3 regions of the Carboxydothermus ferrireducens DSM 11255 genome follow, and region 2 is predicted to be linked to each of the others. Evidence: riboswitches for the same ligand, from Rfam matches in the RefSeq annotation. Region 2 holds a riboswitch; each other region holds the start of a gene.
What was found. A riboswitch is a leader RNA that binds a small molecule or an ion and turns the genes downstream of it on or off. The one in region 2 is predicted to bind cobalamin.
Positions count from the first base shown of each region.

Region 1: another riboswitch for cobalamin. It lies ahead of cobT (nicotinate-nucleotide--dimethylbenzimidazole phosphoribosyltransferase); the one in region 2 lies ahead of CARFE_RS0109490 (energy-coupling factor ABC transporter permease).
Region 3: another riboswitch for cobalamin. It lies ahead of CARFE_RS13910 (ABC transporter substrate-binding protein); the one in region 2 lies ahead of CARFE_RS0109490 (energy-coupling factor ABC transporter permease).

Region 1 covers NZ_ATYG01000002.1:5,264-8,509, reverse strand. The annotation lists gene CARFE_RS0101425 (4Fe-4S dicluster domain-containing protein) at 1-393, shown strand, start outside; gene nrfD (NrfD/PsrC family molybdoenzyme membrane anchor subunit) at 407-1,282, shown strand; cobalamin riboswitch at 1,337-1,513, shown strand; gene cobT (nicotinate-nucleotide--dimethylbenzimidazole phosphoribosyltransferase) at 1,610-2,671, shown strand; gene hemG (protoporphyrinogen oxidase) at 2,718-3,246, opposite strand, start outside.
Region 2 covers NZ_ATYG01000023.1:51,474-54,719, forward strand. The annotation lists gene cbiQ (cobalt ECF transporter T component CbiQ) at 1-343, opposite strand, end outside; gene CARFE_RS0109485 (energy-coupling factor ABC transporter substrate-binding protein) at 297-617, opposite strand; gene CARFE_RS0109490 (energy-coupling factor ABC transporter permease) at 617-1,339, opposite strand; cobalamin riboswitch at 1,436-1,622, opposite strand; gene CARFE_RS14915 (precorrin-2 dehydrogenase/sirohydrochlorin ferrochelatase family protein) at 1,680-2,294, opposite strand; gene CARFE_RS0109500 (hypothetical protein) at 2,307-2,717, opposite strand; partial or broken gene CARFE_RS0109505 (IS1182 family transposase) at 2,898-3,246, shown strand, end outside; gene istB (IS21-like element helper ATPase IstB) at 3,230-3,246, opposite strand, start outside.
Region 3 covers NZ_ATYG01000002.1:77,629-80,874, forward strand. The annotation lists gene CARFE_RS0101770 (FecCD family ABC transporter permease) at 1-764, opposite strand, end outside; gene CARFE_RS13910 (ABC transporter substrate-binding protein) at 773-1,678, opposite strand; cobalamin riboswitch at 1,786-1,977, opposite strand; gene CARFE_RS0101785 (Crp/Fnr family transcriptional regulator) at 2,039-2,680, opposite strand; gene leuS (leucine--tRNA ligase) at 2,683-3,246, opposite strand, start outside.

The DNA.
Region 1 (3,246 bases), on a different contig from region 2:
TTAACCATCTGTCCATCTCAGGCAACTTTCCGGGATGAAAACGGCAGCATTCTGGTAAATTATGATACCTGTCTTGGTTGTAAAGCCTGCATGGCGGCCTGCCCCTATGGGGCCCGGTATGTTTACGATAAGAACGATGTTGCCAAAAACCGGGAAATTCACGGGGAACTTTCACAACATAAAGTGGTGCATATTGACAAGTGTACTTTTTGCTTTGACCGGGTAGAAAGAGGCCTGGAACCGGCTTGCGTGTCAACCTGTCCGGCTCATGCCAGGATTTTTGGGGACTTAGATGATCCGCACAGTGAAGTGGCCAAACTGGTGGCTTCAGGAATTGCCAAGCCTTTAAGACCGGATTTAAATACCAAACCCAAGGTCTTTTACATTTACTAAGGGGGGATGGCCGATGTCAGTTGAAAATAGTCTGCCTTTTGAACGTCAGGAAGCTTATGAATGGCCTTTAGCGGTATACTTGCTGCTGGGAGGTATTGGCGGGGCGTTTATTTCTCTTTCGTTTATTTTGCATTACCTTTTTAGCTGGTCGCCAGTTGGCAATTACGGCATGCTTATTGGGATGGGACTTTTTGCCTTGGCGGGTTTGACCCTTCTTTTTCTTGACTTAGAGCGGCCGCTGAATGCGATATATTCTTTAAATAATATTAAAACCTCCGGGATTTCCTGGGACGTAGTCTTAATTGCTTTAAGTTTTGGCGGTGCATTGTTATACGTTTTGCCGTTTTACGTTTCTATACCGGTCTTGGAAAGCTTACGGCTTTTGTTTGGCGGTATAGGAGCTTTAGCCGGATTCTTATTTCCGGTGATTTCCGGCGGATTAATTTCTGCTCCGGTATCGGTGCCGCTATGGCATACTCCTCTTTTGCCTGTGCTGTTTTTAATAAATAGTTTTGGAGTTGCTTTTGCAGCGATACCGGCTTTGTTTGGCCCGGCTAATAATGGGTCAACGTTTACCTTTAACCTGGTAGTGTTTATGGCAAATTTGGTGATTTCGGGAGGTTTCATTGCTTTTTACGAGCATGCCCATAACGGCCCGGTAGAAGCCTGGTACGGTTTTCAGGAAATGTGGAAGAAATTTAATTTTCAAGTGGGCCTTTTAATTGTGGGTTTACTTTTTCCGTTAATTCTTAGCGGTTATATGTTCTTTACCGGAAACTTTTTGTCCTGGGGATTTGGGGCCCTTGCGGTTGCTCAACTAATTGGTGGCTTTGCTTTAAGAAACTGCCTGTTAAAACACGGTTATCTGACCTATCCCTGGCCGTATTAAATTTTATAAAAAAAGAGGAATTTTCAAATTAATAGCGAATATAAAACCAAGAAAATTTCATAAACGCCTTTTGGTGCCCCATCAGGGGAGAATAGGGAAGTCAGGTGCAAGTCCTGCGCGGTCCCGCCGCTGTAACCGGAGAGCCGATAAAACCACTGCTTTTTGCGGGAAGGTTTTATCAAAGGGCAATGACCCGGAAGCCAGAAGACCTGCCAAAAGGTGGAGCTTTAGCGGTACGGCGATACCGCTTTAAGCGTGGGTGATGGTAAAGCCCACAGCAGTAGAACTGCTGTGGGCTTTTTAAATTATAAAAGGGGGAGATGAACTATGTTAACGGAAGTTTTAAACCAGATTGGGGAGCTTTACCCGGAGCCTATGGAAAAAGCAAAGCGGCACTTAGACAGCCTGATCAAACCGCCGGGAAGCCTTGGAGTCCTGGAGGAAATGGCGGTAAAATTAGCCGGGATTACCGGAGAGCTTGCGCCGAATTTAAGCAGGAAAACGGTGGTAGTTATGGCCGGCGACCACGGAATAACCGAACATGGGGTGAGCGTTGCTCCCGTGGAAGTAACAGCCCAGATGACCCGCTGTTTTCTTGAAGGTATAGCGGGAATTAACGTTTTATCCCGGCATACCGGGGTAGAAGTTAAGGTTGTAGATATGGGAGTCAGGGCGGAGCTTAACTTACCCGGGCTTATCGTTAAAAAAGTACGTTCCGGTACGTCTGACTTTACCCAAGGCCCGGCCATGACACGGGAGGAAGCCCTACAAGCCATAATGGCCGGGGTAGAGGTTGCCCGGGATTTAATCGCTCAAGGAAGCAAGGTTTTAATTACCGGGGATATGGGCATCGGCAATACTACACCTTCGGCAGCGATTTTAGCGGTTTTAATGGATATTCCCGTAGAGCAGGCGGTAGGTCGGGGAACGGGGATTAAAGCTGAAATCTTACAAAAGAAAATAGAGGTAATCAAAAAAGGGTTAAGGATTAATCAGCCGGATAAAAACGATGCGGTTGATGTCCTTGCTAAAGTTGGCGGTTTTGAAATTGGTGGCCTTGCTGGCCTAATATTAGGGGCAGCAGCCCGGAGGGTGCCGGTAGTTATAGATGGGTTTATTTCTTCCGCGGCGGCAATGTTAGCCGTTTCTCTAAATTCAAAGACTAAAAACTTCCTTTTTCCTTCCCACTTATCCGACGAACCGGGCCATAAGCTGATGATGGAATACCTGGGGTTAACCCCTTATCTTCATCTAAAGATGCGCCTTGGGGAAGGAACCGGGGGAGTTTTTGGAGCCTTTTTCCTGGAAGCCGCTACCAAAGTCATGCGGGAAATGGGAAGTTTTGCATCGAGCGAAGTTTCAGCCTTACTGGAAGAAAGAATGGCTTAAAAGCAATTATTAAAGAAAAAAGAGGGTGTAAGTTTGGCACCCTCTTTTACTTATTTAAAAGATTTCTTACCGCCTCCCGGCCGCTTTTAATACAATCGGGAACTCCGATTCCCCGGTAGGAGCTACCGGCTAAAGCAAGTCCCGGCATTTCAAAAACCAACTCCTCGATTTTGGCAAGTCTCTCTAAATGACCAACCTTATACTGGGCCATCCCCCTGGGCCAGCGGAAAATTTCGTAAAAAAGGGGTTTAGCTGTAACACCGAGGATATCTTTTATTTCCGCTAAAACCAGTTCGACCATCTCTTTTTCCGGTAAAAAGACATCGTTCTGGTTGGTAGCTCCCCCTAAAAAACCCCGGACTAAAAGATAGCTATCATCGGGTACCCGGTAGCTCCACTTTACAGAACTATAAGTTAAGGCCATTAAATGTCGTTTTTCTATCCTGGGAACTACAAAGCCAAAGGTATTTACTTTAAAAGGCCAGTCTTCTTTTCTATAGGCTAAAGTGATTGTAGCGGAAGAGGCAAAGCCGGTCTGGGCTAAAAGTTCAGCCAGGTCTTTATTTATCTCTTCC
Region 2 (3,246 bases):
AATACAAACCCAGAATAGAAGTAAGGGCACGACCGCCGGCATTTAAAGCCAAAAACAAATTTTGCCAGTTAACATAAGGAGCTGGCCGGAAGTCAATCATTATCCCGATTAAGCTTGCCAGCAAAAAACCTCCCGGTAAAAGCAAGTACTTAAGAAAAATTTGCCCGGGGATTTTTCCCTTTCTCACCAGAAAAAAGCTTACCACCCCCAGGGTAGGGAGTAATGTAAAAAAAGGATTGGGAGCTGTTAACCCCAGGAATAAAAGCGTAAAGGAAAAAAGAAGTTTATAAACAGGGTCAATTTTCCTTAAAGGACTTTGATAGGCCAACTGTTCCGTTAACATTTTTTCCTTCCTTCTTTCCCTTCAAGTACCCAAGATAAAAACCTACAACCCCGGCTCCCAAAGCCGCCTGCAGGGCAAATAAAAACGACTCTATCTCGCCGCTGGGCGGTTCCCAGACGGGGGAAAACCAGGGCTTATAATTGGGGTCTTGCTTTTCAATCACCCGGGAGGCTAATTCATCGGCGCCGGAAAATTCCCCCTTAACTAAAAACATTGGAACCGCAATTAACGCTATTACCAAAATTAGCAGGATGATATTGGTAAACGTTCTCATTAATGCTCACCCTTTTCTACCCATATTTTGGCATCTTCATAACGGCTCAAGAAATTATAGGTTAAAACCGTTAAAATCCCTTCACTTATAGCTAAAGGAATTTGGGTTAAGGCAAAGATTCCCATAAATTTTAAAGCACTTAAAAAAAGTGAACTTCCCGGAAAGGCTAACGCCAGTTGGACCGAAGTAACGATATAGGTGACCAGGTCTCCCAGCATGGCTGCTAAAAAAATGCTAAAATTGTTATTAATTCCGGCTTTCTGTAACCCTTTATAAACCCCGTAAGCTACCAGTGGTCCGGCAACTGCCATGGAGAAAGTATTAGCACCAAGGGTGGTAAGTCCACCGTGGGCTAAAAGAAGAGCCTGAAAAATCAAAACAATAAAACCTAATACGGTCGTGATAAAGGGCCCAAATAAAATTGCAGCCAACCCCGTTCCGGTAGGATGGGAACAACTGCCCGTTACCGAAGGCATTTTTAGCGCCGATAAAACAAAGATAAACGCTCCGGCAAAAGCTAACATTAGTTTAGCTCCCGGCCCCTGGGTAGCTTCCCTTTGCAAACGGATAAAACCTACCACTATAAAAGGTAAAGTAACAAGATCCCAGAAAATCACCCATTTTACCGGTAAAAACCCTTCCATAATATGCATGGCAAGAACCGGGGTGGGAATTAAAAGAAAAATTAACAGAAACAATAAGCGAAACTTGGTTTTTAACATGCCCTCCACCATCCTTTTTAAAAATTAAAATCCCCTCCTACGCCGGTAGAAGGGGACTTATAACCAAACTCCCGTTCTCCACCTATCCGCGTAGGTTTCGAACCAAACTTTAAGGCAGGTCTCCTGGCTGTAGTTCATCGTTACCCCATCCTTCCCGGTAAAAACCAGTGGAGATATTGGGGTAACTCCCTACTTACAGTGGCGGGACCGCGCCGTTACCCAAAACTTTTGGGCTCGGACTTCCCTTTTAAGCCGTAAAGGCACCTTAAAGTTACAATATTCAATTTTTATTAAGATAATTCGTAAAATTTTTCGTAAATCCTGCTTTGTGAAAATATTTTTATTTAAATTTTTCCAAGATTAATTTTACCGAAGGTTTTTCCCGGCAAAACTTCCGGTAATCATAAATCTTGGCTACTTCTTTTAAAATTTCTTCCCTCCTATTTTTCTCAATATTGCTTTCCTTTAAGGCTTTACGTAATTCCCCCCAAAATTTCAGGTAATCATCCCAGGCAGGATCAATTAACCGGGAAAGCTCTTCTTTTAAAAGGCGGGCCGCCAGGGGAGATAACCCCGAAGTCCCCACAGCTATTTCCCAACCTCCCCGGCGCCAAACCGCTGGAACAATAAAATTGGACTCCTCGGGATTATCGGCTACATTGACCCAAATCCCCAGTCTTTGACAAAGGTTAGCTATTCTTTTATTAAGCTCTGAATTATCGGTGGCAGCAAAGACTAACTTGGGGCCGGATAAATCTTCTTCCTGAAATTCCCGCAGATAAAGTTTAATTTGCCCGCTCTGGGCCAGACTCATTAATTCCGGAAGAGTTTTCGGGGCAACTACGGTAATTTTTGCACCTTCTCGGTGAAGATTTTGCACCTTCCGAAGGGCAACCCGACCACCACCTACGACTAATACGGGGGTCCCAGTTAAATTTAAACTGATAGGATACACGGTAAACTCTCCTTACTTCTTTTTAAAGTATCGTAAAAAAATATAGTAGCCAAAAAGTCCGGCAACCAAAACAAGTCCCAAATAATAGGGAAGATTTTCCTTAAATGTGCGGTTAACCTTTTCTCCGGGAAGACTTACCGCGGTAACCTTTAACCCGGGTTTCATGTAAATACTGTAACCGTCAAAGACGGTCCCTTCCACCACCACTTCCTTTCCCACATAGCTTTGCCAGTTATGTTCGCCGTATAAGACATAATAGGGCTCGGGTTTACTTAAATTTCCGGAATCGGTAACTTTTAATTCATAATGCTTTCCTTCTAAATCCGACTCAACCACAATGCCCTTGACAATAACTTCTCCACCCAGGACTAATTTATTAAAGCCAAAAAGGAGTAAAAAAAGTAACCCCCAAAATCGCTTCATCCTATCACCTCTAACATAATCTTACCGCATTTGTTATTAAAAAAAAACTTCCCGGTTTTGCCGGGAAGTTTCAGACTGTCGACAAAGTAGCTTGTCGACAGTTTTTTTTTGAATATATAGCCAAAAAAGAACATATTTGTTTTAAAATAGAATTAGAAATAATATCTGGGAGAGATGAATATGTTAAGTAAGAAAAATCGTGAAGTGACAAGCCAGATTGAATTTGTAAGTGTTGAAGACTTGGTACCGGAAGATCATCTTTTGCGAGCTGTTGAAAACAGTATTGATTTTGACTTTATTTATGACGAAGTAAAAGACCTATATAGTGAAAATACAGGTAGACCCAGCATCGATCCTGTGGTATTAGTTAAACTGCTTATGCTCCAAGTCCTCTATGGAATCCGTTCAATGCGTCAAACTATTAAAGAAGTAGAGGTTAATGTAGCTTATCGTTGGTTTTTAGGTTACGGCTTGCAGGAAAAAATACCTCATTTTTCAACCTTCGGCAAGAACTATGAAAGACGGTTTA
Region 3 (3,246 bases), on a different contig from region 2:
TGGGGAACTACCAGACCAACAAACCCTATGGTTCCGGAGAAGCTGACCGCTCCTGCAGTTAATAAACTTGCCAGTATTAAAAAAAGAGCTCTTTTTTTGGTAACCTCCACCCCTAACTGGACTGCAGTATCATCCCCAAAACTCATGGCATTTAAGTCCCGGGCCAAAACAAAAAGGAAACCAAGCCCAAATAAAAGGTACAGGCCAAGCACTCCCGCTTCTTTAAATCCTTTATTACTGAGTCCTCCCATCAACCAGTAAATAATCTGGTGCATATTTTCCCGGCTTATCGCTAAAACAAAAGTAACGATAGCTCCTAAAAAGCTATTTACAATAATTCCCGCAAGAATCAGCCGGTTTGGTTCCGGTTTTTTAGCAATAATAAAGACCAAAAATAACGCCCCAAGACTCCCTACAAAAGCCCCTGCAGGAAGAGCATAATAAGGAAAAGATTTCAGCAATGTTAACAAGGCTACAGCTGCAGCAGCTCCTGAAGATACTCCCAAAATATAGGGGTCGGCTAAAGGTGTCTTTAAGACCCCCTGGTACACCGTACCTGCCAGGCCGAGAGCTGCTCCCACCACTAACCCCAAAGCTATACGGGGTAGTCTTATCTTAAAAAAGATTGTTTTATACGGTTCTAAAAAGAGTTTCGTTATAGAAATTTTCACAGCTCCCAAGTTTGCCGCCAACAATATAACAAAAATAAGGAGGAGGAGTAAAATAACTCCTCCTAAAAATAACTTTACCCACCACGATTTCATTTTCTCACCTATTTTAAACCAGGATGAAGGGCTTTAGCTAATTTTTCAATCCCGTCAATGGTCCGGGGACCCGGTCGCACAATTAAATTAGGATCAATGCTGTCAATAACTTTCTTTTCTTTAACTGCGCGCAGTGCCTGCCAGAGTTCACGTTTGTATGGATGTTGGTCCGGTTTTAAATAAGCGGTATCAGCAAGTAAAATATAATCAGGATTTAAAGTTAAGAGCTTTTCATCGGAAAGGTTTACCCAGCTACCACTGGTTATGACGTTTTTACCACCTGCTTTTACGAGGAGATCATTAATGAAGGTGTTTGGCCCGGCAACATATAAACCGTACGCATAATCAACCTCTACCAAGACCGACGGTTTTTTGTTGTATTTTTTTAACTTTGCTGTAAGTTTATTTAATCTTGCCTGCATATTATTAGTAATGCTTACAGCTTTAGAGTATTTACCGGTAGCTCTACCAACCAGCTTTATGTTATTTAAAATATCGTTAAAGTTTTTCGGTTCTTTTAAAACAAACACCTTAATTTTTAAGTTTTGCAGTTTTTTAATAGCATCCGGTGAAATACTATCCTGAGCCACCACCAGGTCAGGTTTTAAGCTTACAATTTTTTCCACATTAACATTAAATGCATCGCCCACCTTGGCCTTTTTTTTGGCCGCTGCTGGGTAATCGCAAAAGTTAGTAACACCTACAATATACTTATCTAATCCCAGAGCAAATAAGATTTCAGTATTACTTGGGGCAAGAGATACAATTCTTTTGGGATAACTTTTAAAGGTAAAAACGTTTCCTTTAGAATCTTTTACCGTTATTCCCTTACTTTGCCCTGCCATTAATGGAGCTACCGCCAACAACAGAATGACGGCAACAGCTAAAAATACCACCCATCTTTTTTTCACCATTTTTTCGCCCCCTTATTTGTTAAATTTAGTAAAAAATCCGCTTCCCGGTTCGGTAAGCGGATTATAACCAAAAGCCTTACAATCCCTCCCTTCGCCGCGAAGGTAAGACAGATTAACTCTCACGGGCAGGTTTCCTGGCTTACGGCTCATCGCCTCTTTTAGCCTTCCCATCCGATTTAACGGACAGTGGCATCTCTAAAAGAGGCTCCCCGAGTACAGTGGCGGGCCCGCGCCGTTTGCGGAAATTCCGTCCGGCTTCCCTTTTAACCCTTCCGGGCACCCGTAGAGCGGGGTATTAACTTTTTCTATTAAACAAAGTTCGCTTAAACTCGCCCAATTCCTTTTTTGTGAAAAAAGTATTTAAGAGAAATCTTTTAATTTGTCATAATTTATAATTTCTAAGCTCCGCCCTTCGGCCCGAAGTACTCCTAAACGTTTAAACTCATTTATTATACGACTGGCCGTTTCCCGGGAAACCCCGGCTAAATTGGCTATTTCCTGCTGGGAAAGATTAATTACCGGGCCGTAGCGTAAGAGAACGCTACATACCCGGGCTAAACTATCTTTTAACGCTAACTCTTTAATTTTTTGATTGGCTAAATCTAAACGATACAACAGCACCTTGATAAGATTTAACGCAATTTCTCCGCGTTTTTTCAAAAGGTTCTCCATTTCCTCGTTGGGAATTACCAGGACTTCCCCCGGCTCTATAACCTCGGCGGTGGCAGGATAAGGACGCTTGGAAAATAGCACCACTTCGGCAAAAATATCTCCCGGTTCAACATAATGAAGGATGTGTTCCCGGCCTTCCCGGTCCTCTTTATAGAGCTTAATCCGCCCGCTTTTTAAAAAGTATACTGCCGCCCCCGGGTCCCCTTCGGAAAACAGAATTTGTCCTTTTTTCAGCCGGCGGGAATAAAGAAGATTCCCGATTTCCTTTAAATCATCCGGGGAAAGCTCCCCGAAAAGTGGTATCTTTTTTAAAACCTCCCAGTTTTCCATTGTTACCCCGCTACCACAATATTAATTAATTTTTCAGGTACTATAATAACTTTAATAATTTTTTTATCGGCGGTCAATTCTTTTATTTTCGGCGTATTTAAGGCAATTTCCTTTAACTCATCTTCCGCCACATTTCTCGGAACCATTACCCGGTCCTTGACTTTACCGTTAACCTGAATAACTATTTCCACTTCCTCGGTAATCAGAGCTTCTTCATCATACTCTGGCCATTTTTCTAAGTGAACACTTTGTTTATTGCCCAATGCCTCCCATAATTCCTCGGCAATATGAGGCGCAAAAGGTGCCAGAAGTATCACCAGTTTGTTTAACGCTTCTTTTAAAAGGCCGGGATTAATTTCCCCTTCTTTGTACTGGTAAAGACCGTTCACTAACTCCATAATTGCCGAAATTGCCGTATTAAAGTTAAACCTTTCTTCAATATCCTCGGTTACCTTTTTAATGGTGGCGTGTAACAGGCGATTTAATTCTTTATCTTTTGCCGAAAATTCCCGAAGTTCATCGGATATCCGGTCCTTGGTCTGGTAAATTAGCCGCCACACCCGGTT